Regions from separate parts of the Kitasatospora sp. NPDC048286 genome, predicted to be linked through region 2. Evidence: riboswitches for the same ligand, from Rfam matches in the RefSeq annotation. Region 2 holds a riboswitch; the other holds the start of a gene.
The links. A riboswitch is a leader RNA that binds a small molecule or an ion and turns the genes downstream of it on or off. The one in region 2 is predicted to bind cobalamin.
Positions count from the first base shown of each region.

Region 1: another riboswitch for cobalamin. It lies ahead of ACGF13_RS24085 (cobalamin biosynthesis protein); the one in region 2 lies ahead of ACGF13_RS16425 (HoxN/HupN/NixA family nickel/cobalt transporter).

Region 1 is NZ_JBICZE010000010.1:66,252-80,433, reverse strand. Features, by position in the region: gene ACGF13_RS24090 (cobyric acid synthase) at 1-1,242, opposite strand, end outside; gene ACGF13_RS24085 (cobalamin biosynthesis protein) at 1,239-2,264, opposite strand; cobalamin riboswitch at 2,399-2,532, opposite strand; gene ACGF13_RS24080 (alpha/beta hydrolase family protein) at 2,892-3,998, shown strand; gene ACGF13_RS24075 (hypothetical protein) at 4,712-6,037, shown strand; gene ACGF13_RS24070 (hypothetical protein) at 6,055-6,180, shown strand; gene ACGF13_RS24065 (CDP-alcohol phosphatidyltransferase family protein) at 6,250-7,128, opposite strand; gene ACGF13_RS24060 (phosphatidylserine decarboxylase) at 7,115-7,807, opposite strand; gene ACGF13_RS24055 (acyl-CoA dehydrogenase family protein) at 8,296-9,498, opposite strand; gene ACGF13_RS24050 (MaoC family dehydratase) at 9,741-10,244, opposite strand; gene ACGF13_RS24045 (HpcH/HpaI aldolase/citrate lyase family protein) at 10,256-11,218, opposite strand; gene ACGF13_RS24040 (protein meaA) at 11,261-13,291, opposite strand; gene ccrA (crotonyl-CoA carboxylase/reductase) at 13,291-14,182, opposite strand, start outside.
Region 2 is NZ_JBICZE010000006.1:195,880-210,061, reverse strand. Features, by position in the region: gene ACGF13_RS16435 (M24 family metallopeptidase) at 1-724, opposite strand, end outside; gene rpmG (50S ribosomal protein L33) at 983-1,147, shown strand; gene ACGF13_RS16425 (HoxN/HupN/NixA family nickel/cobalt transporter) at 1,226-2,341, opposite strand; cobalamin riboswitch at 2,370-2,584, opposite strand; gene ACGF13_RS16420 (ArsR/SmtB family transcription factor) at 2,666-3,049, shown strand; gene ACGF13_RS16415 (hypothetical protein) at 3,100-4,773, shown strand; gene ACGF13_RS16410 (AAA family ATPase) at 4,781-6,790, opposite strand; gene ACGF13_RS16405 (putative quinol monooxygenase) at 6,860-7,186, opposite strand; gene ACGF13_RS16400 (Fpg/Nei family DNA glycosylase) at 7,373-8,182, opposite strand; gene ACGF13_RS16395 (AAA family ATPase) at 8,263-9,135, opposite strand; gene aroQ (type II 3-dehydroquinate dehydratase) at 9,206-9,634, opposite strand; gene aroB (3-dehydroquinate synthase) at 9,643-10,734, opposite strand; gene ACGF13_RS16380 (shikimate kinase) at 10,727-11,248, opposite strand; gene aroC (chorismate synthase) at 11,245-12,429, opposite strand; gene ACGF13_RS16370 (shikimate dehydrogenase) at 12,630-13,460, opposite strand; gene mltG (endolytic transglycosylase MltG) at 13,495-14,182, opposite strand, start outside.

The DNA.
Region 1 (14,182 bases), on a different contig from region 2:
GCCCACCCGGCAGCCGTCCAGGAAGGCGTCCCCGCCCTCGACCGTCACGACTCCGTGGTGGATCTCGTAGCCCTCGACCCGCTGCCCGTACGCCTCGCCGACCGGGCGGGCCAGCACCTTCTCGGCGCCGAACCGCACGTGCGTCGGCAGCAGCCCGAGGCCCTCGACGGCGCCCGCCTTCGACTCGACCTCGTCCACGATCGAGTGCGCCAGCATCTGGTAGCCGCCGCAGACCCCGAGGACCGGCAGGCCGGCCGCCGCCCGCGCCCGCAGGGCCGGCTCCAGGCCGCGCTCGCGCAGCCAGGCGAGGTCCGCGACGGTGGCCCGGGTGCCGGGCAGCACCACCAGGTCGGCGTCGGCCAGCTCCTCCGGCCTGGTCGCCCAGCGCACCAGCACGCCCGGCTCCTGCGCGAGCGCGTCCACGTCGGTGAAGTTGGACAGCCGGGGGAAGCGCACCACGGCCACCCGCAGCACGTCCGCGCCGAGCGGCCCGGGCCCGTCCGCCCGGTCCACCACCGTGGACAGGTCCAGCGAGTCCTCGGCGTCCAGCCAGAGCCCGGGCAGCATCGGCAGCGTGCCCAGCACCGGACGGCCGGTCAGCTCGCGCAGCATGTCCAGCCCGGGTGCCAGCAGGCGCGCGTCGCCGCGGAACTTGTTGACGAACCAGCCCGCCACGTGCCGCTGGTCCTCCGCCGACAGCAGCGCCAGCGTCCCGTACATCGCCGCGAAGACCCCGCCCCGGTCGATGTCCCCGACCACCACCACCGGCAGGGCGGCGGCCGTGGCCAGGCCCATGTTGGCGATGTCGCGGTCGCGCAGGTTGATCTCGGCGGGCGAGCCCGCGCCCTCGCAGACCACCACGTCGTAGCGGCGGCGCAGGTCGGCCAGGCACTCCAGGGAGCGCTCCAGCAGGACGGGCTTGCGCTCGCGGTAGTCCAGCGCGCCCACCTCGGCCACCGGCCTGCCGAGCAGCACCACCTGGCTGCGGCCGTCCGCGCCCGGCTTGAGCAGCACCGGGTTCATCGCCGCCTCCGGCTCCACCCTGGCGGCCTGCGCCTGCATCGCCTGGGCGCGGCCGATCTCGGCGCCGTCGGAGGTGACGAAGGAGTTCAGCGACATGTTCTGCGCCTTGAACGGCGCGACCCGCACGCCCTGGCGGGCGAGCCAACGGCAGATCCCGGCCGTCACCACGCTCTTGCCCGCGTCCGAGGTCGTCCCCGCGACCAGCAGTGCGTTGCTCATCCCCGTCCCCTCATCCTCGGCAGCAGTCGCTTCGCCGGCACCCGTTCCGCGGGCACCCGTTCCGTCAGCAGCCGTTTCGCCAGCACCCGCAGCAGGACGTGCCCCGCGACCGTCGTACCCAGCGCCAGCGCGCCCACCCGCCGGGAGAGCGCGCAGGCCCGCTCGATGTCGTCCACCGTCACCGGCCGCAGCTCCGCGCCCAGTACCGGCCGGTTCTCCACGCGCTCGCCGTACCGCAGCGTCCCGCCCAACCGGACGCCCACCGCGCCGGCGAACGCCGACTCGGCCTGGCCCGCGTTCGGGCTCGGGTGCGCGGAGCCGTCGCGCCGCCAGACCCGCCAGGCCGTTCGCGGCTCGGGCGCGGCGGCCACCGTCAGCAGCGCCGTCAGCCGGGCGCCCGGCCAGCCCGCCAAATCGTCCAGCCGGGCCGAGGCCCAGCCGAACCGGGCGTAGCGCGGCGAGCGGTGGCCCACCATGGCGTCCAGGGTGTTCACGGCGCGGAAGGCGAGCAGGCCGGGCGTGCCGGCCAGAGCGCCCCAGGTCAGCGCGTTGACCACGGCGTCGGCGGTGTTCTCCGCCACCGACTCGACCACCGCCCGGGCGATCTGCTGCCCGTCCAGCGCGCTCGGATCCCGCCCGCACAGGTGCGGCAGCCGTTCCCGGGCGGCCGTGAGGTCGCCCGCCGCCAGCGAGCGGCCGATGGTGCGCGCCTCCCGGGTCAGCGAGGTGCCGCCGAGCACCGTCCAGGTCGCGGCCGCCGCCAGCGCCGCCCGGCCCAGCGGGCGCCGGCCCACCGTACGGTCCAGGGCGAGCGCGCCCGCCGCGACCGCGCCCACGCACAGCGCCGTGTACCCGGCCCCGGCGGCTCGGCCGTCGCGCCACAGCCGCCGCTCCAGCCGGGTCGCGGCGCTGCCGAAGACGGCCACCGGGTGGCCCCGGCGGGGGTCGGCGAAACGGGCGTCGGCGGCGTAACCCGCGACGGCGCCGAGCGCGAACGCGGCGGCGCGGGTCAGCGGGCGCACGGAAGGGGAAGGCGCGGGCCGGGTCATCGGTCGCACGGCGGAGGGCAGCTCGGGGTCGGGCAGGGCGGGGCAGCCTGCATCGCGTGCGTGTCCTCACTCAGGGTCCGCGCCCTGGATCGACGTGACGGCGGCGAGAGTCTCCTGGCTTCCGGGTCGAACGCACCCCCGGAGCCTTCCAGCGGCCGTCGACGGCCCGCCGTGGCGATGTTCCGAGCGTGCTCCCCGGTGACAGTGGCGGGACCGCGCCGGACTTCCACCGGCTTCCTCTCCATGCCTCCGTTTGGCCCCAGGATCCCATCACGGGCCCGAACCGGGAGTCAACCGAGGTCACGGAGGGGTTGGTCACACGCGGACGCCGCTGACGCCCCGTGGGACCGGTCGGCGCGGCGGGCCGAGGACGGGGCCTGCCGCTGCCCTCGTTCTCGGCCTTCGCCTTCCCGGGCCCGCCGTCCTCATCACCCGTCTCCGGCGCCACCTCGGCAGCGCCAGGGCCGCCGGCTCCTCGGCAGGGCCGGGCCGCCGCCCGGGTGACCCGGACGGCCCAGTCCGGTGGCCGGGCGGGCAGGGCGCCGGTGAACTGGTGCCCGAACACCGTCCGGGCCGTGAGGCAGGAGAGCGGGGAGCGAAATGCGTTGGGGAACCGCAGCCGTCGTGGCGGCCGCCGCGGTCGGGGCCGCCGTGCTGGTGATCGGCCGTCGGGCCTCCGAGCGGATGGTCCGTCCGGTGACCACCGTTCAGGAGTCCGCTCCGGTCGTGGTCCGCGGCCTCGCCCCCGGCCGGATCACCTTCACCCGCGGTCCCGGGAGCCTGCGCCCCGGCCGCTGGGCGGTCGAGTGGGCGGACGGCGGGCACGCGGTCGTCGAGGAGATCCTGCACAGCGACGAGCAGGAGGTCACCCGCCGGCAGGTCCGCGCCGACCGGGGCACCCTCACCCCCGGCACCGAGGTCCGCTTCACCCCGCGGGTCCACCTCGGCGACCCCACCGAGGCGCTTGGCCTCGCCTTCGCCGACATAGCCGTCGACGGTGAGCTCGGCGCCCTTCCCGCCTGGCGGCTCGACGGCAAACGCGGCACCTGGGTGATCCTGGTGCACGGTCCCGAGGCCGACCGTCGGCAGACCCTCCCGGTGCTCCCCGTCCTCGACCGGCTCGGCCTGCCCGCCCTCGCCGTCACCTACCGCGGCGACCGGGGCGCCCCCGCCTCCCCGGACGGGCTCAGCCACTTCGGCGAGACCGAGTGGCGCGACGTCGAGGCGGCGATACGGCTGGCGCTGGACAGCGGCGCCGGCACGGTGATCCTCTACGGCTGGTCCCTCGGCGCGACCATGGTCCTCCATACGGCGGCCCGCTCCGCCTGGTCGCACGCCGTCCGGGGCCTGGTCCTCGACTCACCCGTACTCGACCTCCCGGCCTCCGCCCGCCGGGACGCCGCCCGCTCCGGCTTCCCGGGCGTCGCGGCGGCCCTCGGCGTCCTCGCCGCCGAGGGCCGGACCGGCGTCGACCTCGCCGACTTCGGCCGCATCGCCGAGGGCGCCGACCTGCGGGTGCCCACCCTCCTCCTGCACAGCCCCGAGGACCGGATAGCCCCCTTCGGCGCCGCCGAGAAGCTGGCCGCCGCCCGCCGCGACGTGGTCAGCCTCCAGGCCTTCCCCGGCGCCGACCACGCGACCCTCTGGAACAGCGCCCCCGAGCGCTACACCGAACTGCTCCGCCGGTGGCTCACTCCGTTGCTCTAGCCGCCTTCCGCGCGAGCCTTTCCGTGCGAGTGCTGCTGTACGAGCCGTTCCGCGTGAGCCCCCCTCTCCGTGCGGGCGCGTTCGGCCGGGTCCCGTCGGTTTTTCCGCTCAGCTTCCCCCCGTCCACGAATGAACGTTCCTGCCATTACGTCGAGCGCGCACGAGAAGTCGGCCTGTCCGACTTCTCGTGCAGCACGATCCCCCCGCCCCCGCCCGCCATCCGTCCGGATTCGGGCTGGACAGCCCGGCCGGAAGCCGGGGGAGGGGATTGCCCGTGCGAAATCCGGCGCGTCGCCAGGGGCAATAGTTGGCCCGGACCCTTACCCCCCACCCGTACGCACGGTGACCGGTCGAGTATTCCCGGCAACCGGGGCGCCCGGGATGGCATGGGCAGGCCATACGTTTCCGGCCAGGCGGTTTGCCGCTGTTGCCCGATCTTGCGGAGGTGCCACCGCCGCTCGCCCGGTCGTACGGACAACCGGATGTGACAGAAGGCCGGTACAAGGGGAAGACTGCTCGACGTGACGTCTCGGAACCCGCGCGACCGTGATGCCCCGCTCCCGCCGACGATCGGTACCGGTGCGACGGTGACCCGTCTCCCCGGAACGGCCCAACGGCCCGCCGGTGGCAGGCCGGGCGGGGCGGGTGTCCCCCGTAACGGAGTACCCCGGCGACGGGGGCCGGCTCCGGCTCCCGGGCGAGGTCGGGTTCCCGTGCCGGAGGGCTTCCCGGCACCCGCCGAGCTGGCGCCGCTGGCCCGCCGGATGCTGGTGGACGCCGTCCGGGTCGCCCGCTGGGCCGGCGAGCTGGCCGAGGTCGACAAGCGTGGCGAGCTGCTCCCGGAGGACGCCCGTGCGGCGGGCCGGGCGCTGGCCATGACGGTCGGCGCCGCCGCCAAGGCATGGGGGCAGGCGCTGCTGGTGGGTCTGGTCGAGGCCCGGGACGGCGGAGCCGGCCCCGGCTGGCGCCTGCACGCCTGGGAGCACGACGACGAGGCCGTGGTGCGTGGCTGGTCGGCGCTGTTCGACGCCTGGACCCTGCTCGCCCCGGTGCCGCCCGCCGCGCTGCGCGGCGTGTTCGCCGTACTCGCCGGGCAGGCCGTGGACCAGGCTCCGCAGCTGCTCTCCTTCCTGCACCTGGTGGACGGCCCGGTCGCCGAGAGCGAGCTGCTGGAGCTGCTGCGCCGCGGGCTGGACGAGCGCCGGGTCGGCGCGGGGCTCGGCGGGCCGGGCCTGTCGCCGGTGCCGCACGCGGCCTCGGCCGTCTCCGCCGTCCGCGGCACCTGCCGCGCGCCGCAGATCGACACCCCGGCCGCGCCCTCGGACGTGGCCGCCGTCCTGGACTGGATGCTGGACGGCCTGGCGGCGGTCGGCGCCCTGGTACGCAGGAACGATGCCGCGGAGCTGTCGCCGCTCGGCCACTGGGCGGTGCGGGCCAAGCTGGAGGAGATCTGCACGGTTGCCCAGACCGCGGCCGGGCACATCGAGCAGAGCGCCTTCGAGCTGCTGAACGCCTGCGCCGACTACTCGCCGGGCCCGGCCCGCGCCGAGTTCCGCGCCTGGGTCGCGGCCCGTCCGGCGGACCGCGCGGTGGGCGAGCTGCTGGAGGCCGCCCGGGGCGACGACGCGCTGGTGCGCGGCTTGGCCTTCGAGGCGCTGCGGGTGGCCGGAGGGCCGGCCGAGCAGGCGGTGCGCGCGGCCGTGGACGCGCCGGTGCTGCGCCCCTACGCGCTGCTGTGGCTGGCGGAGCGTGCGGACGAGGGCGTCTCCCCGGCGGACGTGCTGGGCGCGGAGGACGCGGCCTGGCTCTGGGTGGACACCGCGGCCGCGGTGCTCGACCACGGGGAGACCGAGTTGCTGGTGGGCCACGTCGAGGGCGCCTCGGCGGGCGACCCGGTGCGGCTGTTCGCCCGGGCCCGGCAGTCCGGGCACCCGCGGGCGGCCTCGGTGCTGACGGCGGTCTCGGGCGTGCACCCGGACCCGGGCGTGGCCCGGGCGGCCCGTCGTTCGGCGTTCAGCGTGCACACCGGTGGCGCCTGATTTTTATGACATTTGAGATGGAGTTCGTCGTCCACGGCGACGGCGGCTCCGTCGTCAGCATCGACCGAGCCTCCGTCGTTCACGTCGTCGTCGGCACCGACCGCGTCTTGGGCGGCCGCACCCGAGGCGGTCGAGTGTCGTGAAAAGTCATAAGAGTCAGGGCCCGGAACCAACAGGTTCCGGGCCCTGACTCTTATGACTTTTGCGGGGAATCAGCCGATCCGAGACTCAGCCCGCCGAGCGCGGACGTCGCCGACCTTCTGCCCCACCTTGCGGCGGATGACCAGCAGCGGCGCCATCGCGGCGAGCGTGATCTGGGCGAACGCGCCGACGTGCATCAGGTTGTCGCCACCGGGCAGCCCGGTGGCCCAGGCGGCCAGGCAGCCGATGGAGACCACGATCCAGCAGAGCGTGGCGGTGGCCAGCAGCCCCTGCGGCTTCGGGTACTCGATCCGGCTGACCATCAGGTAGGCGGCGCCGAAGATGGCGAGCAGACCGGGCAGGAACGGCGGGTCGAGCAGCACGATGGCGATCACCGTCATTGCGCCCATCGGGCAGGGCATGCCCTGGAACACCCCTGGCCGCATCTTGACGGCCGAGAAGCGGGCCAGCCGCAGGACCACCGCGAGCAGCACCATGATCGCGATGAGCGCCGACAGCTTGGTGTTGGACCCCTGGGAGACCATGCCCCAGACCGCGACGAAGTAGGCCGGCGCGATGCCGAAGCTGATCAGGTCCGCCAGGTTGTCCAGTTCCGCTCCGAGGGCGGAGGAGCGCAGCTTGCGCGCCACCAGGCCGTCGAAGAGGTCGCACATCGAGCCGATCAGCAGCAGCGTCACCGCGGTGGCGGCGCTGTGCCGGTCCGGAGCGGCGTCCGGGTTGGTGATGTGCGGGACCAGGACCCCGGTGGTGATCGAGTAGATCGCCAGGAAGCCGCAGACGGCGTTCCCCAGGGTCAGGAAGTCGGCGGTGGACAGGTGCTGAGGAGAGCGCGGGGCGCGCAGCTCGCGGTCGCGCGCCCAGCGGCGGCGGCGCAGGGCCGTCTCCTCGTCGTCCAGGCCGACGATTGTTTCAGGATCAGTCACGGTCAAGGCGCGTCACCCCGGCTGTGGTCTTCTGGCCGACCTCGACGCCGACCTCGACGCCGGCCGGCAGGTAGGTGTCGACCCGGGACCCGAACCGGATCAGACCGATCCGGTCGCCCTGCTCGACCTTGGTTCCGGCGTCCACGTACGGCACGATGCGGCGGGCCACGGCCCCCGCGATCTGGACCATCTCAATGTCGCCGAGCTCGGTGTCGAAGTGCCAGACGACCCGCTCGTTCTGGTCGCTGTCCTTGTTGAACGCGGGGACGAAGCCGCCCGCGACGTGCTCGACCGACGTCACCGTGCCCGGCAGGGGCGCGCGGTTGACGTGGACGTTCAGCGGGCTCATGAAGATCGCGACCCGGGTGCGACCGTCCGGCCAGGCGTCGATGCTCTGCACCACGCCGTCGGCGGGGGAGATCACTCTGCCCGTGCCGATCTCACGCTCGGGGTCGCGGAAGAACCACAGCATGCCCGCGCTGAGCGCGCAGGCGGGTACCGCCGCCAGGGCCCACTTGCCGCTGCGCCGGGTGAGGGCGGTGGTCACGGCGGCCGTGGCGAGGGTGGGGACGAACCAGGGGGTGGCTCCGCGCGCGATGGTCACGCGGGGTCGCCGACCGGCCGTCGGGGCTGCGAGGGCATCGCGGTCCGTGACGGAGGTGTGAGGGGACGGGCTGATGGGCATCGAAGACCTTTGTCGCGGGGGATCATGGCCGCTGGACGGGGGCCACCGCGGGATCGGTAATAGAGGGACGGCTTGCTGTCCCGGTGGATGCTATCGGGAGCACACGGTGGGTGGGCAACCCGCCTGCTCGTTCATGTGTCCGGTGGCGGCGCGTGTGCGCGTCCACTCCTACGACCGTAGCCCGACCCGGTCCGGTTCCCAAGGGACCTGACGGGGCTGGTGACTCTTGTCTCAACGGGTACGCCGACGGAACCCGCCGGGCGAAACGGCCGTAGCGGCCGGAAGCGGGTGTGCGGAAGCGGCCGCAGGGCGTGTCGTTGCAGCTGTACGCCCTGCGGCCGCTTCGGGAGGGCCGTGCCGGACCCAGGCGGACCAGGCCGGGCCCGTGACGGGGCACGGCGCTCCGCCGGGACGGGCCCGCACGCCCGTCGACCGGCGGTTCGAGGGGCCGCCCGGGCGACGTGGTCCGTCGACCGGCGGCCCGGGGATCAGTCGGCGATCCGGTACTCCTCGAGGAGCCGGCGTCCGACGATCATCTTCTGGATCTCCGCAGTACCTTCACCGATGAGCAGCATCGGGGCCTCGCGGTAGAGGCGCTCGATCTCGTACTCCTTGGAGAAGCCGTAGCCGCCGTGGATGCGGAAGGCGTCCTCGACGACCTCCTTGCAGTACTCGGAGGCGAGGTACTTGGCCATGCCGGCCTCGAGGTCGTTGCGCTCGCCGCTGTCCTTCTTCCGGGCGGCCATGACCATCATCTGGTGGGCGGCCTCGACCTTGGTGGCCATCTCGGCGAGCTTGAACTGGATCGCCTGGTGCTCGGCGATCTTCTTGCCGAAGGTGGAGCGCTGCTGGGCGTAGGAGATGCCGAGCTCGAAGGCGCGGCGGGCGACGCCGCAGCCGCGGGCGGCGACGTTGACGCGGCCGACCTCGACGCCGTCCATCATCTGGTAGAAGCCGCGGCCCGGGACGCCGCCGAGGATGCGGTCGGCCGGGATGCGGACGTCCTGGAGGACCAGCTCGGTGGTGTCGACGCCCTTGTAGCCCATCTTCTCGATCTTGCCGGGCACGGTCAGGCCGGGAACCTTGGGGTTCGGCCCGAAACCGGCCTCCTTCTCGATCAGGAAGGTGGTCATGTTCTTGTACGGGGTGTTGCCGCCCTCGTCGGTCTTGCAGAGGACCGCGACGAGGGTGGAGGTGCCGCCGTTGGTGAGCCACATCTTCTGGCCGTTGAGGACGTAGAAGCCCCCGTCCTTGACGCCCTTGGTGGAGATGGCCGAAACGTCGGAGCCGAGGCCCGGCTCGGACATCGAGAAGGCGCCGCGGATCTCGCCGGCCGCCATCTTCGGCAGGAAGTAGTCCTTCTGCTCCTGGGTGCCGTGGGCGTTGATCATGTGCGCCACGATGAAGTGGGTGTTCACGATGCCGGAGACGGACATCCAGCCGCGGGCGATCTCCTCGACCACCAGGGCGTAGGTGAGCAGCGACTCGCCGAGGCCGCCGTACTCCTCGGGGATGGTGAGGCCGAACAGGCCGAGCTGCTTCATCCCCTCGACGATGGCGGTCGGGTACTCGTCCTTGTGCTCCAGCTCGGTCGCGACCGGAATGATCTCCTTGTCGACGAAATCCCGCACGGTGGCGAGGATGTCCCGCTGGATCTCGGTGAGGCCGTCGGTCTGTGCGAGGCGTCCCATCGTGCGGCTCCGAAAGGTCTGAGGGTCTGCGGAAAGTCGGGGCATCCCCCCCGGGGGGGGATTGCGGGGGCCCTGCCGGCGTGGCTGCGGCAGCAGGGCCCCCGTACCGGGTGGGGCGCGGCCGATGACGGCGGCCTGCCCGTCCGGGGTCTCTCGAGGGGGCCCGCCCCGGAAGGAGGGCTCCCTATAAAGGGGAGAGGTGGACATAAAGGGGAGAGGTGGACCTGGGAAGGGGGAGCGGCTCAGGCGAGCGGGGTCGGACGGCCGGGCTGCTCGCCGCCGCGCTCCTTGGTGTACGTCTCGGTCGGCACCATCACCTTGCGGCGGAAGATGCAGACGACCGTGCCGTCCTGCTTGTACCCCTTGGTCTCGACGTACACGATGCCGCGGTCGTCCTTGGACTTGGACGGCCACTTGTCGAGCACGGTGGTCTCGCCGTAGATGGTGTCGCCGTGGAAGGTCGGCGCGACGTGGCGCAGCGACTCGATCTCCAGGTTGGCGATCGCCTTGCCGGAGACGTCCGGGACGGACATGCCGAGCAGCAGCGAGTAGATGTAGTTGCCCACCACGACGTTCTTGCCGAAGTCCGTCGTCTTCTCCGCATAGTTGGTGTCCATGTGGAGCGGGTGGTGGTTCATGGTGAGCAGGCAGAAGAGGTGGTCGTCGTACTCGGTGACCGTCTTGCCGGGCCAGTGCTTGTAGACCGCGCCGACCTCGAACTCCTCGTAGGTGCGTCCGAACTGCATGGCGTGGGCCCTCAGCTTTCCGGGATCTCGAACTTGGTGGTGCGCTGCATGCCCGCGGCCCGGCCCTTGCCGGCGATGACGAGCGCCATCTTGCGGCTGGCCTCGTCGATCATCTCGTCGCCGAGCATCGCGGAGCCCTTGGCGCCGCCCGCCTCGGAGGTGCAGTAGTCGTACGCGTCGAGGATCAGCTCGGCGTGGTCGTAGTCCTCCTGGGCGGGCGAGTAGATCTCGTTCGCGGCGGAGACCTGGTCGGGGTGGAGCACCCACTTGCCGTCGAAGCCGAGGGCGGCCGAGCGGCGGGCGACCTCGCGGTAGCCCTCCTGGTTGCGGATCTGGAGGTACGGGCCGTCGATCGCCTGGAGGTCGTTGGCGCGGGCGGCCATCAGGATGCGCATCAGGATGTAGTGGTAGGCGTCGGCACCGTAGCCGGGCGGCTGCTCGCCGACGACCAGCGACTTCATGTTGATGGAGGCCATGAAGTCGGCGGGGCCGAAGATGATGGTCTCCAGCCGGGGCGAGGCCTCGGCGATGGCGTCGACGTTGATCAGGCCCTTGGCGTTCTCGATCTGCGCCTCGATGCCGATGCGGCCGACCTCGAAGCCCATGGTCTTCTCGATCTGGGTGAGCAGCAGGTCGAGCGCCTTGACCTGCTCGGCGTCCTGCACCTTGGGCAGCATGATGCAGTCGAGGTTGGTGCCGGCACCCTCGACGACGGTGATCACGTCGCGGTAGGTCCAGTGCGTGGTCCAGTCGTTCACCCGCACGACGCGGGTCTTGCCGCCCCAGTCGCCGTTGTTGAGTGCGTCGACGATGTTGTGGCGCGCGCTCTCCTTGACCAGCGGGGCGCAGGCGTCCTCCAGGTCGAGGAAGACCTGGTCGGCCGGCAGGCCCTGGGCCTTCTCCAGGAAGCGCGGGTTGCTGCCGGGCACCGCGAGGCAGGAGCGGCGCGGGCGCAGACGGTTGACTGCAGTCATAAGAATCGAGGGTTCCTTCCCAGTGGTCAGCTGGTCAGCTGGTCAGTTCGTGGCCGCGGTCGGTGCGGGCGTCCACGGCTGGAGCTTGTTGGCCAGCCGGATCTCGTCCACGATCCGGCCGATGATGGTCGTGATGCCGAAGTCCTTCGGGGTGAACACGGCGGCGACGCCGGCGGCCTTGAGGGCCTCGCCGTCCGCTGCCGGGATGATGCCACCCACGATCACCGGGACATCCTCCACCCCGGCGCGGCGCAGCCGCGTCAGCACGTCGGGCACCAGCTCGCTGTGCGCGCCGGAGAGGATGGACAGGCCCACGCAGTGCACGTCCTCCGCGACGGCGGCGGAGACGATCTGCTCCGGGGTCAGCCGGATGCCCTGGTAGACCACCTCGAACCCGGCGTCGCGGGCCCGGACGGCGATCTGCTCGGCGCCGTTGGAGTGCCCGTCCAGGCCGGGCTTGCCGACCAGCAGGCGCAGCTTGCCGGCGCCCAGCTCCTCGGCGGTCGCGGCGACCGCGGCGCGGACCTGCTCCAGCTCGCCGCCCGGTTCGGCGGCCACCGCGACGGGGGCGCCGCCGACACCGGTGGGCGCGCGGTACTCGCCGAACACCTCGCGCAGGGCGAAGGCCCACTCGCCGGTGGTGACGCCGGCCCGGGCGCAGGCGAGCGTGGCCGGCATCAGGTTGGCCTCGGTGGCGGCGACGGTCTTGAGCTCGGCCAGCGACTCCTGGACGGCGGCCTCGTCGCGCTCGGCGCGCCAGGCCTCCAGGGCGGCGAGCACGGACTGCTCGGAGGCCGGGTCGACCACCATGATCGCGCTGTCGAGGTCGGCGGTGAGCGGGCTCGGCTCGGTGGTGTCGAAGCAGTTCACCCCGACGATCTTGTCCTCGCCGGACTCGATCCGGGCCCGGCGGGCGGCGTGCGAGGCGACCAGGTTGGACTTCAGGTAGCCGGACTCGACGGCGGGGATCACCCCGCCCATCTCCAGCACCTTGGCGATCTCGGCCTCGGCGCCGGCCAGCAGCTCCTCGGTCTTGGCCTCGACCACCTCGGAGCCGTTGAAGATGTCGCCGTACTCCAGGAGGTCCGACTCGTACGCCAGCACCTGCTGGATGCGCAGCGACCACTGCTGGTCCCAGGGCCTGGGCAGGCCGAGCGCCTCGTTCCAGGCGGGCAGCTGGACGGCCCGGGCGCGGGCGTCCTTGGAGAGGGTGACGGCCAGCATCTCCAGGACGATCCGCTGGACGTTGTTCTCCGGCTGGGCCTCGGTCAGGCCGAGCGAGTTGACCTGGACGCCGTAGCGGAAGCGGCGCTGCTTGGGGTCGGTGACGCCGTAGCGCTCCAGGGTGACCTTCTCCCACAGCCGGGCGAAGGCGCGCATCTTGCACATCTCCTCGACGAAGCGCACCCCGGCGTTCACGAAGAAGGAGATCCGGGCGACCACCTCGCCCATCCGCTCGGCCGGCACCTGGCCGGAGTCGCGCACCGCGTCGAGCACCGAGATGGCGGTGCACATCGCGTAGGCGATCTCCTGGACGGGCGTGGCGCCGGCCTCCTGCAGGTGGTAGCTGCAGATGTTGATCGGGTTCCACTTGGGAATGTTGCCGACCGTGTAGGCGATCATGTCGGTGATCAGCCGCACCGACGGGCCGGGCGGGAAGACGTGCGTCCCACGCGACAGGTACTCCTTGACGATGTCGTTCTGGGTGGTGCCGGTGAGCGTGGCGGTGTCCGCGCCCTGCTCCTCGGCGACCACCTGGTAGAGCGCCAGCAGCCACATGGCGGTGGCGTTGATCGTCATGGACGTGTTGGTCCGTTCGAGCGGGATGCCGTCGAACAGGGTGCGCATGTCGCCGACGTGGCCCACCGGGACGCCGACCCGGCCGACCTCGCCGCGGGCGAGGACGTGGTCGGAGTCGTAGCCGGTCTGGGTCGGCAGGTCGAAGGCGACGGACAGGCCGGTCTGGCCCTTCGCCAGGTTCCGCCGGTAGAGGGCGTTGGAGTCGCTCGCGGTGGAGTGGCCGGCGTAGGTGCGCATCAGCCAGGGGCGGTCGCGCTTCTGAGGTTCGGTCATCAGACGTTCCTGAAGCGGTTGATGGCGGGCAGGTGCTTCTCCCGCAGCTCGTGGTCGGTCACGCCCAGGCCCTCCTCGGGGGACAGACAGAGCACGCCGACCTTGCCCTGGTGCTTGTTGTGGTGCACGTCAAGGGCGGCCTGGCCGGTCTCCTCCAGGGAGTAGACCTTGGAGAGGGTCGGGTGGATCCTGCCCTTGGCGATCAGGCGGTTGGCCTCGAAGGCCTCGCGGTAGTTGGCGAAGTGCGAGCCGACGATCCGCTTGAGCGACATCCACAGGTACCGGTTGTCGTACTGGTGCATGTAGCCGGAGGTGGAGGCGCAGGTGACGATGGTGCCACCCTTGCGGGTGACGTACACCGAGGCGCCGAAGGTCTCCCGGCCCGGGTGCTCGAAGACGATGTCCACGTCCTCGCCACCGGTGAACTCGCGGATCTTCGCGCCCAGGCGCTTCCACTCGCGCGGGTCCTGGGTGTTCTCGTCCTTCCAGAACCGGTAGCCCTCGGCGGAGCGGTCGATGATCGCCTCGGCGCCCATGGCGCGGCAGATCTCGGCCTTCTGGTCGCTGGAGACCACGCAGATCGGGGTGGCGCCGCCGGCCAGCGCGTACTGGGTGGCGTACGAGCCGAGGCCGCCGCTGGCGCCCCAGATCAGCACGTTGTCGCCCTGCTTCATGCCGGCGCCGTTGCGCGAGACCAGCTGGCGGTAGGCGGTGGAGTTGACCAGGCCCGGGGAGGCGGCCTCCTCCCAGGTGAGGTGCTTGGGCTTGGGCAGCAGCTGGTTGGTCTTCACCAGGGCCAGCTGGGCCAGGCCGCCGAAGTTGGTCTCGAAGCCCCAGATGCGCTGTTCCGGGTCCATCATCGTGTCGTTGTGGCCGTCCGCGGACTCCAGC
Region 2 (14,182 bases):
CGATCACGAAGGTACGGGCGGTGGAGACGCCGTAGCCGCGGTACTGGGCGCCCATCACCACGGTCAGGAAGTCGCCCTCCTCCACCCGGCGGTCGGTCGGCTGGTGGGCGGCCTGGCCGGAGTGGCTGCCGGTGCCGACCGAGACCGGGAAGGCCGCCCGGTCGGCGCCGTGGTCGATCATCCGGCGCTCCAGCTCCATCGCCAGGTGCCGCTCGGTGCGGCCGACCAGGATCGACTCCAGCAGCTCGCCGAGCGCCTGGTCGGCGATCTCGGCGGCGATCCGCAGGTCGGCGATCTCGTGCTCGTCCTTGACCACCCGCAGCCGCTCCACGGTCTGGCCGAGGTCCACCAGCCGTGCCCCCTCGGTCAGGCCGCCGACCGCCCGGTGCCGGCTGACGGTCAGGTCGTGCTCCTCCACCGCCAGACCCGCCACCCCCGAGCGCATGGCGACCGACGCGGCGGCCAGCGCGGTGTCCGACCCGGCCGCCACCGGCAGCCGGGTGACGTCCGGGGCGATCAGGTGCTCGCCGGTGTCGTCCGGCGGCAGGTCGTCCGGCAGTGCGAGCAGGGCCCGCTCTCTGGTCAGCAGCAGACTCGCCCCGCAGGGCGCGCAGCCCGTCAGGTACCGCACGTTCGCCGCACGGGTGATCAGCGCCGCGTCGGCCCCGGCCGCACTGCAGTGCTCCCTCACCCGCTCCCGCCGCCCCGCGTACGCATCCGCCATGCGTCGAGCCTACGAACCCCCGGCCCGAACCGCCCGCCGAGCGCCCCCGACAGAACCCCCGGTGCCCCTTGCGCGCCCCCGCGCGACCGCGCCGCGCTCCCGGCTCCCCCCACCCGCCGCGTCCTTCGGCGGCGACCCGGCGTCCGGGAATGGGCAGGGCGCGGCCCACGTTCCCATCCACTGGAAACGACTTCCATTTCGGCGCCCGGTCCCGGTCCGACACCCGGGGCCGGACCCCTCAGGCCCCAGGAGGCCCCGATGGCCCGCAGCGAACTGCGCCCGGTGATCAAGCTCCGCTCCACCGCCGGCACCGGCTTCACGTACGTGACCCGCAAGAACCGCCGCAACGACCCGGACCGGATGGTCCTGCGCAAGTACGACCCGGCCGCCGGCCGGCACGTCGACTTCCGCGAGGAGCGCTGACCCCGCACACGCCGAACGGCGCCTCCCCGGGTTCGGGGTGGCGCCGTTCCACGTACTCGGAGGCCGGCGGCCGCCCGGTCACGGACTGTCGGGCGTCCAGCGCTTCTCGACCCGGGCGAGCTTCCAGTACCCGATCGCGATCGCCCAGACGACCACGAACAGCCCGGCGATGGCGTAGCCGACGTTGTCCAGTGAGATGTCCGCGATGAACCCGGTGACCGGGTCGGTCAGGTCGAGCTTCTCGTGCAGCACCCCGACCAGCTCGATGGTGCCGATGATGAAGGCCACCGCGATCGACAGACCGGTGATGGTCAGGTTGTAGTACACCTTCCGCACCGGGTTGGCGAAGGCCCACTGGTACGCGAAGTTCATGAACGTCCCGTCCAGGGTGTCGAACAGGCTCATCCCGGCCGCGAACAGCAGCGGCAGGCAGACGATCGCGTACCACGGCAGCCCGGAGGCCGCACCCGAGCCGGCCATCACCATCAGGGTGACCTCGGTCGCGGTGTCGAAGCCCAGGCCCAGCACCATGCCCACCGGGAACATCTGCCCCGGCCGGGTGATCGAGCGGGTCGCCCGGTTCAGCACCCGGGCCATGAAGCCGCGCGAGTCGAGGTGCGCCTCCAGCTCCTTCTCGTCGAACTGCCCGGCCCGCATCGAGCGGAACACCTTGAGGATGCCGAGCAGCGCCGCCAGGTTGAGCGCGCCGATCAGGTAGAGGAAGGCGCCGGAGGCCGTCGTGCCGACCATGCCCAGCCACTTGTGGGTGGCCGACTCGTCGTCCATCAGCGTGTTCGCCAGCTGCGCGCCGCCCGCCACCAGGGCGGCCATCAGCACCACCATCGAGGAGTGCCCGAGGGCGAACCAGAAGCCCACCGAGACCGGCCGCTTGCCGTCCGCCATCAGCTTGCGGGTGGTGTTGTCGATCACCGCGATGTGGTCGGCGTCGAAGGCGTGCCGCATGCCGAGGGTGTACGCGGTGATACCCAGGCCCACCCCGAAGACCTGGGTGCCGACCGTGTACCGCTCGGGTGCGACCAGGAAGATCAGCGTGCCGAAGGCCACCACGTGCATGGCCACGATCACCGCCATCAGCGCGGCCGTACGGACGGTGTCCTCGCGCCGCCATCTGAAGGTGGGCAGCGCGGCGGGGCCGGGTTCGGTCCCGGCGGAAACGGTTTCGGGCAGGGTCATGCGGATCACGCTCCAGCACCTCGTGGAAAACCTCGTGAGATGCCGTGGCCGGTCTCCTGGCTGACGGGAACACCCGCACCCGCCTTCCCAGGCGCACGAGGCGCCCAGTGGCTTCATGGGTGCGGACGACGCTCCTCCGTGGACGGAGGAGCGGCCCGATCACAGTGGCGAGGGCCGCTCCGGGCTGGGACCCCTGAGGGTCCGTCACCGGTCTTCCCGAGCACCACGGCGGGGAACACCGTAGGGCCCCGCCCCGACCCGTGCAAGGCTGCGCACCTGCGCAGGTGTCCAGGATCACAGGCCCCCGCCTGCGAGAATGTCCGCATGCATCTCGTACCGGAGGACCGCGCGGGCCACCGCACCATCGACGGACACCGGGTCTGCGAGGCCATCGCCGCGATCGGCGAGCCCGCGCACGTCCGGTCCTGGGCCGAGCGGTTCTCCCTGCTCGCGGACCCCGGCCGGCTCGCCCTGCTGCTCGCCCTCCACCGGGCAGGCCCGCTCGCCGTCAGCGATCTCGCGGTCGCCACCGGCATGCGCGACCCGGCCGTCTCCCAGGCCCTGCGGCTGCTCCGCACGGCCGGCGTGGTCACCGGCGACCGGGACGGACGAGTGGTGCGCTACCGGCTCGTGGACGAGGCCATGCGCCCCCTGCTCAACGAGTGCGCCGCCGCCGAGCACCACGAGCCCAGCGCGGCCGCGGGCTGACCCGCACTCGGAACCGCGCCGCGGCCCAACCGGATGAGTACGATCATGGTGTGCCGTCCCACCCCCACGCCTGGCCCGCCGACCGCTGGAACACCCGACCGGTCAGGGCCCGCGTGCTGGCGGTCGCCCGCACCCTCACCTCGGCCACCCGGGTCCTGGACGTCCTCACCCTGCTGAGCCCGGACGGCATCGAGCGCTACTTCACCGTCAACCCCGGCTCCGCCTTCGCCGACCGCGCCCTGGACGAGTACCTGCACGGCCTGTCCGGCTTCACCGTGCTGGACTGGGAGGACGCCGTCCGCCGCCGCTTCGACCTCGCCGTCGCCTGCGCCGTCCACTCCTCCATGCACCGCCTGGACGCCCGCCTCGTCGTCCTCCCGCACGGCGCCGGCTACAACCGCCTGGTCACCGAGTCCACCGGCGACACGGTCAGCGCCGCCGGCCTGTCCCGCAACGAACTCACCCACCACGGACGGGTGTTCGTCGACGTCCTGGGCCTCTCCCACCCCGAGCAGCTGGACCGGCTGCGGGACTCCTGCCCCGAGGCGCTGGACGTCGCCCAGGTCGTCGGCGACCCGTGCTTCGACCGGATGCTCGGCAGCCGGCGCTCCCGCGACGGCTACCGCGCCGCGCTCGGCGCCGTCGGCGGCCGACGGCTCGTCGTCGTCAGCTCCACCTGGAGCGAGCACTCGTTATTCGGCCGCCACCCCGACCTGCCCCAGCGGCTGGTCCGCCGACTGCCCGCCGACGAGTACACGGTGGCCGTCGTCCTGCACCCCAACGTGTGGAGCCGGCACGACCCCGAGGCGCTGCTCGCCGCCGCCTGCCGGATGGGCCTGCGCCTGATCCCGCCCCACCAGGGCTGGCAGGCCGCGCTCGTCGCCGCCGACTGCGTGATCGGCGACCACGGCTCGGTCACCTTCTACGGCGCCGCCCTGGACCACCGCACCCTGCTCGTCACCACCGGCGCCGCCGAACTCGACCCGCGCTCCCCCAGCTACGCCTTCGGCCAGGCCGCGCCCGTCCTCGACCCCGACGGGGACCTCACCGCCCAGCTCGAACTGGCCCTGGCCCGGGACCCGGCCGACCTGAGCGACATCACCGACCGGTCGCTCGCCCACCGCGGCGAGTCCGCCCGCCTGCTGCGCCCGCTGCTCTACTCCTTCCTGAAGGAGCTGGACGAACCCCGGGACGAACCGGCCCTGCCGCCCTACCCCAAGCCCGTCCCGCACCCCGCCACCACCGAGGGGCCCACCGCGTACGACGTCGAGGGCCGGAGCGAGGGCACCGACGTCAGCCTCCGGCGCTACCCCTTCGATCCGGACGACCACACCCCGCGCGGCTTCCACGCCCTCACCGACGACCACCCCGGCGACGCCCTGCGCTACACCGCCGAGGTCCTCGCCCGCACCGAGGTGCACGCCGAACTCCCCGCCGCCCGCTGGCTCGCCGACACCGCCGCCGAACTCCCCGGCCTCGCCGTCGTGGTGGCCGCCCTCGGCCCGGCCCGCCACCTGCTCCGGCTGCGCACCGGCCTGCTGCTGGAGGCCCGCGCCGAACCGGACTGGAACCGCCCCGACCCGGCGATCGACCCGCTGCTGCTCGGCTCCGCCGTGGCCTGCTGGCTCGCCGAGGGCGGCGCCCCGGCCGCCCTCCCCGACCACGGGCTCACCGTCCGCACCGGCGAGCAGCGCACCCGGGTGTCGTTCCGTACCGGTCCCTGAGGCGCGTCTACCCCTGCAGCTCCCGCAGCCGCGCACGGCTGCGCTCGGCCAGTTCCTCGTCGCCCTGCTCCTCGGCGAGGGAGGCGAGCAGGGTGTGGGCCTGCGCCTCCTTCGCGTACTGGCTCCGGTGCCTGGCCCGCCGGGCGCAGTCCTGGGCCTGGGCGAGGGCGAGGTCCAGTTGCCCCAGCGCCCGGTGGGCCCGGGCCCGGACCAGCGGCAGCTTCATCAACATGTCGACGTCCTGCGTCCGCTCGGCCTGATCAGTGGCCCCGGCCAGCACGGTCAGCGCCTCCTCCGCGCGCCCGTCCGCGATCAGCGCCTGCGCCAGGTTGTAGCTCTGGACGATCTCGCCGTGCTCGTCGCCCCGGTTCTCCGCGAGGGCCAGGGTGAACCGCTCCACCGCGTCGCCGGGACGGCCGTCGGCCAGGCAGAGCAGACCGTCCGTCTCGTAGAGCACCCCCAGCACCTGCCGGTCGGCCACCAGCGGCACCTGCTCCGTGGCGAGCGCCAACTGCTCGGCGGCGAGCCGGAATTCCTTCCGCTCGTGGTGGGCCCGGGCCAGCTGGTTGCGCATCCGGACCACGGCGGCGGGCTGGTTGTCCCACTGCGCCGACTCGATGCCGATCCGGTGGGTGGCGATCCAGTCCTGGTAGAGCTTGCGGTCGTGGTACAGCAACCAGAGCGACTCGCAGAGCCGCCACACCTCGCCGTGCCACCCCTGCTCGGCCGCCGACTCCACCACCGCGCGGAAGTTGGCGCGCTCGGCGTACAGCCACTCCAACGCGGCGGTGTCGGAGGGGAAGCGGGGCAGCTCGTCACCGCTCGGGTCCTGGAGGCGGAGCCGTTTCGCGGCCATCGCACGGTCGGCGACCGATGCCCGGCCCCGGTAGTACGCCACGACAGCGGCGAGGAGGACCCCGCGGTCGGGCAGCTCCTGGGTCCGGCCGTAGGCGTGCAGCCGCACCACGTCGTGGGCCCGGTAGCGGTTCTCACCCTCGTCGTCGTCCACCACCTCGTCCAGCAGGTGGACGTCACGCAGTTCCGCGATCGCCCGCTCGGCCCGCTCGACGCCGACCGCGCGCGCCAGTTCGGCGGACACGAAGGGGCCGGGGTGGACGCCGATCAGGTGATAGAGCGCCCGGCCCCGCGCCGAAAGCCGCTCGTAGACCAGGTCGTAGGTCGCGCCGAGATCGCTCCCCTCGTCCTCCAGCATCGCCAGCCCGCCTTCCCGGTCCTGCAGTTCGGCCACCACCCGGCCGACCGGCAGGCTGTCCCGGTCCAGCAGTTGGCTCCCGACCGCGTTCAGCGCGAGCGGCAGCCCGCCGCACAGCTCGACCAGCTCCGCCAGTTCCCCGTCGGTGCCCCGCCCGGAGCCCACCCAGCCTCGCACCAGTTCGGCGCCCGCCGTCGCGCTCAGCGGCCCGAGCCGGCGCACCTCGGCACCGTCCGTCCGCAGCGCGGGCAACCGCCGCCGGCTCGCGACCACCACCAGTCCACTGGACGGGAGCAGCGCGCGGACCTCCGCGGCGTGCTCGACGTTGTCCAGGAAGAACAGGCACCGGCGCTCGGCGGTGGCGGTGCGGAACGCCGTGAACCGCTCGGCCTCCACGACCGGGGGCTCGGCACCGAGGGCGCGCAGGAAGCCGGCCAGCAACTCGGGCAGGTCCACCCCGCCATGGTGCCGGTAGGCCTTCAGGTCGGCGTAAAGGTCCCCGCCCGGGAAGTGCTCCCGGTGGTCCCTGGCAAACTTGGCGATCAGCTCGGTCTTGCCGACCCCGCCGAGGCCGGTGAACACCACGACCCCGAGCCCGTCCTCCTCGACCCGGCCCAAAGCCCGGGTCAGCGCGGCGAGTTCCGGCTCCCGGTTGACGAAGGGACCGCGCGGCGGGCGGATCTGACGTGGCCTCGGCAGCGGCTCCCGATCGTGGAAGTGCACCGATCCGATGGTCTCGGCCTGCACCACGTGGCCGCCCACCGTGGCATCCGACACGGTGTTGGACACCTCGCGCCGCTCCATCCGCCTGCTCCCTCCGACCGGCCGGGCCCCAGCCTACGGGCTGGGCACCCGACCGGAGGGAGCTTCAGGTCACCGGGGGGTGATCTCGCCCATCTCCGCCCAGCCGTCCATGCCGGGGATCTCGGTCGAGACGATCCGCGGCTTGGCGGCCACCGCGTACGACAGCTCCTCCATGGCCTTGGTGAAGTGCGCCGACTCCACGTGTGCCTTGCCCGCGTCGCCGTCGCGGAACGCCTCGACCAGGACGAACTCGTTGGGGTCGTCGACGCTGCGGGACCACTCGAAGAAGAGGTTGCCGGGCTCCTGGCGGGTGGCCTGGGTGAACTCGTCGACCAGGCTCAGCCAGTCGTCGGCGCGCTCCGGGCGGACCGGGAACTTGACCGTAATGAAGATCATGGAGCTTCCTTTCGTTCCACGTTCACACGTGGCCGTACGGACAGGGGCACGCGGCTCGGCGCGCGCGACACCCATCGTCGCAGGTCAGCGGGGCCGCCTACGACACGGGGCGGCACGCTTCACGAGGCAGCACGCGTCCCGGTGCGGCACGCGTCCCGGTGCGGCACGCGTCCCGGCCGGTTCCGCTCACGCCGCCTGGCAGGTCGGGCACCAGAACAGGTTGCGGGCGGCGTGCTCCTCCGTCCGCACGTCGGTGCCGCAGACCAGGCAGGGCATGGCGGCCCGCCGGTAGACGTACACCTCGCCACCGTGGTCGTCCACCCGGGGCGCGCGGCCCATCGCCTCGGGGGTGTGCTCGGGACGGACGGTGTCGATCCGCCCGGCGGTGGCGCCCTCCCGCATCAGGGCGACCAGGTCGGCCCAGACCGCGTCCCACTCCCGGCGGGTGAGCTCGCGCCCGGCCCGGTGCGGGGCGATGCCGTGACGGAACAGCACCTCGGCCCGGTAGACGTTGCCCACTCCGGCCAGCACCTTCTGGTCCATCAGCAGCGCGGCGACGGTCGTGCGGCTGCCCGATATCCGGCGCCAGGCGGCCTCCGGGTCGGCGTCGGCGCGCAGCGGGTCGGGGCCCAGCCGGGCGGCGACGGCGGCCTTCTGCTCCTCGGTGACGAGCGCGCAGGTGTTGGGACCGCGCAGGTCGGCGTAGCCGTCCTCGTTCTCCAGCCGCAGCCGGACCAGCCCGACGGGCTCGGGCGCCGGGCCGGCGCCGAAGGTGAAGCCGCCGTAGAGGCCGAGGTGGACGTGCACCCAGGCGCCCTCCTCGAAGCCGAGGAAGAGGTGCTTGCCGGTGGCCTCCGTCGCGGTGAGCAGCTGCCCGTCGATCACCTTGGCCTCGTCGGCGAACCGGCCCTGAGGGCTGGAGACCCGCACCGAGCGGCCGCCGAAGGCCTTCCGGTTCTCGGTGGCCAGGCGGTGGATGATGTGGCCTTCGGGCACGGGCGTCAGCTCCTCCGGGTGCTGCGACTGGACCCGTCCATCATCGCAGCCGGCTCCGACAGGCCCCGCCGCGCCGCAGGTCAGCGGACCGGGATGCCCATCAGCCGGGCCAGGATGACGCGGTCCAGCTCGGCGGCCGTCCCGGCGACGTCCAGGTAGGAGTTGTCGATGATCGGCAGCCCGGAGTTGTACCAGCCGGCCATCCGCCCGTGGATGCGGGCCACCTCCTCGTCCCCGAGCCGGCGGTTGCCGCTGCGCCGGGCGTTGCGGTGCAGCACCGAGTCCAGGCTGGGCAGCAGCACGACCGGGATCATGCCGGGGCCGATGTGCCGCTTCCAGCCGCCGAGGCCGATCGCCGGGCGGTCCGGGAAGACGGCGTCGTCGATGATGCAGGAGATGCCGTTGGCCAGGTAGTTGCGGCAGGCGAAGCCGCAGGTGCGGCGGGCCAGCCGGTACTGCGCCTCGGAGGCGTTGTTCCAGCCGGACTGCGGGTTGGCGAAGCCGGACTGCACCCACTCGCGGACGTCGTCCAGGCTGATGTGCGCGGTCGGTCCCGGCCGCCGCTCGGCCCAGTGGCGGGCGACGGTGGTCTTGCCGGCTCCGGCCGGTCCGATCAGCAGGACGGCGATCGGACCGGTGGGCGCGTGCTGCTGCGGCGGGTGGGCGGGCAGTTGGACGGGTGCGCCGGACGGCAGCACGAAGTGCCCGGTGCCGCCGGCGGGCACCGGCGCGGTCGGCGCCGGTGCGGCCACGGGGGCCGGAGCCGGGTGGGCGGCGGGCCCGGGAGCGGCGGGGGCCGTGGGCGCCGGGTGGACCGGCGGCGCGGACGGCGGGGAGAGCGGCGCCCCCGACGACGTCCCCCGTGCACCGCCCCCCGGCGGCACCGGCGGAGCGACGGGACGCGGCGGGACCTGCCCGCCTCCGGTGTACTGCGTCACGGCACCTCCCCACACCTCTCAGCGTGGACACTACACGGCGGCCCGGCGGCGGGCACAGTCCGCCGCCGGGCCACCGCCCTTGCCCTCAGCGGGTGGTGAGCCGTTCGGCCAGTGCGCGCAGCGCGAGCTCGTACGAGCCGAGGCCGAATCCGGCGATGGTGCCGGAGGCCACCGCGGCGATCACCGAGGTGTGCCGGAAGGTCTCCCGGGCGTACGGGTTGGAGATGTGCACCTCGATCAGCGGCGCGGTGCGCTGGGCCGCGGCGTCCCGCATCGCGTACGAGTAGTGGGTGAACGCGCCGGGGTTGATCACCACCGGCACCTGCCCGTCGGCGGCCTCGTGCAGCCACTGCACCATCTGCTGCTCGGAGTTGGTCTCGTGGACCTCGACCTCGAAGCCGAACTCCTTGCCCAGCTCGGTGCAGCGCTCGACCAGGCCGGCGTACGAGGTGGCGCCGTAGACGTCCGGCTCGCGGCTGCCCAGCCGGCCCAGGTTGGGGCCGTTGAGGACCATCACCCTGGTCACGCCGAGACCTCCGCGTACGCGGCGACCAGCAGCGACGGGTCGGGGCCCTCCAGCACGGAGGTCTTGCCCAGGCCGTCCAGCACGATGAAGCGGATCAGGTCGCCGCGCGACTTCTTGTCGATCTTCATCGCGTCCAGCAGCTTCGGCCAGGCGTCCGCCCGGTAGCTCAGCGGCAGGCCGACCGAGGCCAGCACGGTGCGGTGCCGGTCCGCCGTCTCGTCGTCCAACCGCCCGGCCAGACGGCCGAGTTCGGCGGCGAAGACCATGCCGATGGAGATCGCCGCGCCGTGCCGCCACTTGTAGCGCTCGTTGCGCTCGATGGCGTGGCCCAGGGTGTGGCCGTAGTTGAGGATCTCCCGGCGCCCGGACTCCTTGAGGTCCCCGGAGACCACGTCGGCCTTGACCTGGACGGCCCGGCGGATCAGCTCGACGGTGTGCGGCCCGGCCGGCGTCTTCGCGCCCTCCGGGTCGGCCTCGATCAGGTCGAGGATCACCGGGTCGGCGATGAAGCCGCACTTGATGACCTCGGCCAGGCCGGAGACGTAGTCGTGCCGGGGCACGGTCTCCAGCGTGGCGAGGTCGGCCAGCACGCCCACCGGCGGGTGGAACGCGCCGACCATGTTCTTGCCCTCGGCGATGTTGATGCCGGTCTTGCCGCCGACCGCCGCGTCGACCATGCCGAGCAGTGTGGTGGGCATCGAGATCCAGCGCACCCCGCGCAGCCAGGTCGCCGCGACGAACCCGGCCAGGTCGGTGGTCGCGCCACCGCCCAGTCCGACGATCACATCGCTGCGGGTGAACCCGGTCTGCCCCAGCACCGACCAGCAGTACGCGGCGACCTCGGCGCTCTTCGCCTCCTCGGCGTTCGGCACCTGCAGCACGATGGCCTCGTAGCCCTCGCCGGCCAGGTCGTCACGGATCGCGTCCGCCGTGGCGGCCAGCGCCTCCGGGTGGATCACCGCCACCCGCTTCGCCCGGGTACCGACCAGCGGCGCCAGCTCACCCAGCAGTTGGTGCCCGATCAGCACCTCGTACGCGTCATGGCCGGCGCCGGCGCCGACGTTGATCCTGACGGTCGTGTCACTCATGGGGGGTCTTCAGCTCCAGTGCTTCCAGTACGGCGTCCGCGACCTGCTCCGGGCTGCGCCCGGCGGTGTCGACGACGGCGGTGGCCACCTCCAGGTAGAGGGGGCGGCGGGCCTCCATCAGCTCGCGCCAGCGGGCCCGCGGGTTGACGGCCAGCAGCGGGCGCGGGGCGTCCAGGCCGACCCGCTTGACCGCGTCGGCGAGCGGGACCTCCAGGAAGGCCACCGGCAGCCCGTGCAGCAGCACGCGGGTGGCCTCGGCCATCACCGCGCCGCCGCCCAGCGCCAGCACCCCGTCGTGTCCCTCGGCGGCCGCGCGCACGGCCTGCGCCTCCAGCGCGCGGAAGTGCGGCTCGCCCTCGTCGACGAAGATCTCCGGGATCGGCTTGCCGGCCGTCGCCTCGATGTCGGCGTCGGTGTCCCGGAAGCCCACGCCCAGGCGCTCGGCCAGCACCCGCCCGACGGTGGACTTGCCGCTGCCGGGCGGGCCGACCAGCACCACCAGGGGTGTGGTCATCGGACGATCAGGTGGTCGAGGTAGCCCTGCACGTTGCGGCGGGTCTCGGAGACGTTGTCGCCGCCGAACTTCTCGCTGACCGCGTCCGCCAGCACCAGCGCGACCATCGCCTCGGCGACGATGCCCGCGGCCGGCACCGCGCAGACGTCCGAGCGCTGGTGGTGCGCCTTGGCCGGCTCGCCGGTGCGCACGTCCAGGGTCTGCAGCGCCCGCGGCACGGTCGCGATCGGCTTCATCGCGGCGCGCACCCGCAGCACCTCGCCGGTGCTCAGGCCGCCCTCGGTGCCGCCGGAGCGGCCGGAGGTGCGCTTGACGCCCTCGGCGGTCGGGACGATCTCGTCGTGCGCCTGGGAGCCCGGAACCCGGGCCAGCTCGAAGCCGTCGCCGACCTCGACGCCCTTGATCGCCTGGATGCCCATCAGCGCGGCGGCCAGCCGCGCGTCCAGCCGGCGGTCCCAGTGCACGTGCGAGCCGAGGCCCACCGGCACGCCGTACGCCAGCACCTCGACCACGCCGCCCAGGGTGTCGCCGTCCTTGTGGGCCTGGTCGATCTCCGCGACCATCGCCTTCGAGGCGTCCTCGTCCAGGCAGCGCACCGGGTCGGCGTCCAGCCGGGCCTCGTCCGAGGGCAGCGGCACCACGCCGGCCGGCGCCTTGGCGGCGGCCAGCTCGACCACGTGGCTGACGATCTCGATCCCGGCCACCTCGCGCAGGTAGGCGCGGGCGACGGCGCCCAGCGCGACCCGGGCGGCCGTCTCACGGGCGCTGGCGCGCTCCAGGATCGGCCGGGCCTCGTCGATCGAGTACTTCTGCATGCCGGCCAGGTCGGCGTGGCCGGGCCGGGGGCGGGTGAGCGCCTCGTTGCGGGCCAGGCCCGCCAGCACCTCGGGGTCGACCGGGTCGGCCGACATGACCTGCTCCCACTTCGGCCACTCGGTGTTGCCGACCATGATCGCGACCGGGCTGCCCATGGTCAGACCGTGCCGGACGCCGCCGAGGAAAGTCACCTCGTCCTGCTCGAACTTCATCCGCGCCCCGCGGCCGTAACCGAGCCGGCGGCGCGCCAGCGCGTCGGCCACCACGTCGGTGGTGACCGGTACACCGGCGGGCAGGCCTTCCAGCGTCGCGACGAGTGCGGGGCCGTGCGACTCCCCCGCCGTCAGCCAGCGCAACGTACCCAACGGAGCTCCTTCATCAGCGGACCGGACCTCGGCACCGCCGGGGCCCGCCCCGGGCGTGCCTTGTCCCTGAATCCTTTCATGCCCCAGCAGCACCCGGCGGCACAGTCCGCGTGACGGACAGCAACCGGCCACCATCCGGCCGGAACGCCCTCCCGGAACCCGCCGACGGTCCGGGCGATCCGCGGGGCCGGCCCCCGGGCTCAGTGACCGGCGAGCGCCTTCTCCCCCGCCGCGCGCATCGCCGCCAGCGGCCCGGGCATCCGCCCGGTGAAGGCCTCGCTCTGCAGCACGGCCTGGTGCACCAGCAGGTCCAGCCCGCCCAGGACGGTCGCCCCGCGCGCGGCGCAGGCCGCCGCCAGGGCCGTCGGCCACGGGTGGTACAGCACGTCGAAGAGTGCGCCCGGCTCGGCGGGCAGCGCCCCGGCGAACGCGTCGGTCGCGCCGACCGGCGTGGTGGAGACGGTGAGCGGCCGGGCCAGCGCCTCGGCGCCGCGCTCCCAGTCGGCGGTGCGGACGGCCACGCCGAGCCGCTCGCCCAGTACCGCCATCTCCCGGGCCCGCTCGGCGCCGCGCACGTAGACCGTCACCTCGCCGGTGCAGATCTGGGCGAGCGCGGCCAGCGCCGAGGAGGCGGTGGCCCCGGCACCCAGGACGGCCGCCTCAGGCACCTCGGTGATCCCGCGCTCGCGCAGCGCGTTGACCAGCCCGGGAACGTCGGTGTTGTCCCCGGTGCGCCGGCCGTCGGCGGTGAACACCACGGTGTTCACCGCGTCCACCGAGCGGGCCGTCGCGCTGACCTCGTCGAGCAGCGGGATGATCGCCCGCTTCAGCGGCATGGTCAGCGACAGCCCGGCCCACTCGGCCTCGTCCAGCGCCGCAACGAACCCGGGCAGCCCGGCCTCGTCGACCTCGAAGCGGTCGTAGCGCCAGCCGTCCAGCCCGAGCGCCGCGAAGGCCGCCCGGTGCAGGTCCGGCGAGAGCGAGTGGGCGATCGGCGAGCCGAGTACGGCCGCCCGGTGCTTGCTGGTCAACGCTGCCTCTCCGCGAACTGTCGTACGGCCGTGGCTACTTCTTGGTGGTGCAGTGGCCGCGCGCCTCGTCGAAGCTCTGCCCGGCCGCCTGGCAGTACTCCTTGACGTTGGCGTAGTGCTCCTTGCTCGTCTCGGCGAACCGGGTCTCGGTCGGGGACATCGCGATGAAGTACAGCCACTTTCCGTCCGCCGGGTGCAGCACCGCGCTGAGCGCTTCGTCGCCGGGGTTGGAGATCGGCCCGGGCGGCAGGCCCGGGTTGATGTAGGTGTTGTACTTGTTGGACGCGTCGTCCATGTCCTTCTTGTCGAGGTCCTTGCGGTTCAACGAGTACTGGAGCGTGGTGTCCATGCCGAGCCGGTGGTTGATCTCGCCGCCGGCGGCCAGCCGGTTCTGGATGGTCTTGGCCATCTTGGCGAAGTCCCCCGGGTTGTTGCCCTCGCGCTGGAGGATGCTCGCCTCGATGAGCACCTCGTAGCCGGTCTTCAGGCCCACCGAGGCGGCCTGGGCGTCCAGGCCCGCGTACTTCTCGGTGGCGTTCTTCACCATCTGCTTGAGCAGGTCCTCGGGCTTCATGCCCTCGGAGACGTTGTAGCGGGTCGGCCAGAGGAAGCCCTCGATGTTGCCGTTCGCGTACGGCGGCAGGCCGAGGTCGTTGACCTGGGCCTTGGCGACGCCCGCCGTGGTGCCCGGCTGCAGCTTCAGCTTGGTGTCGATGAGGGTG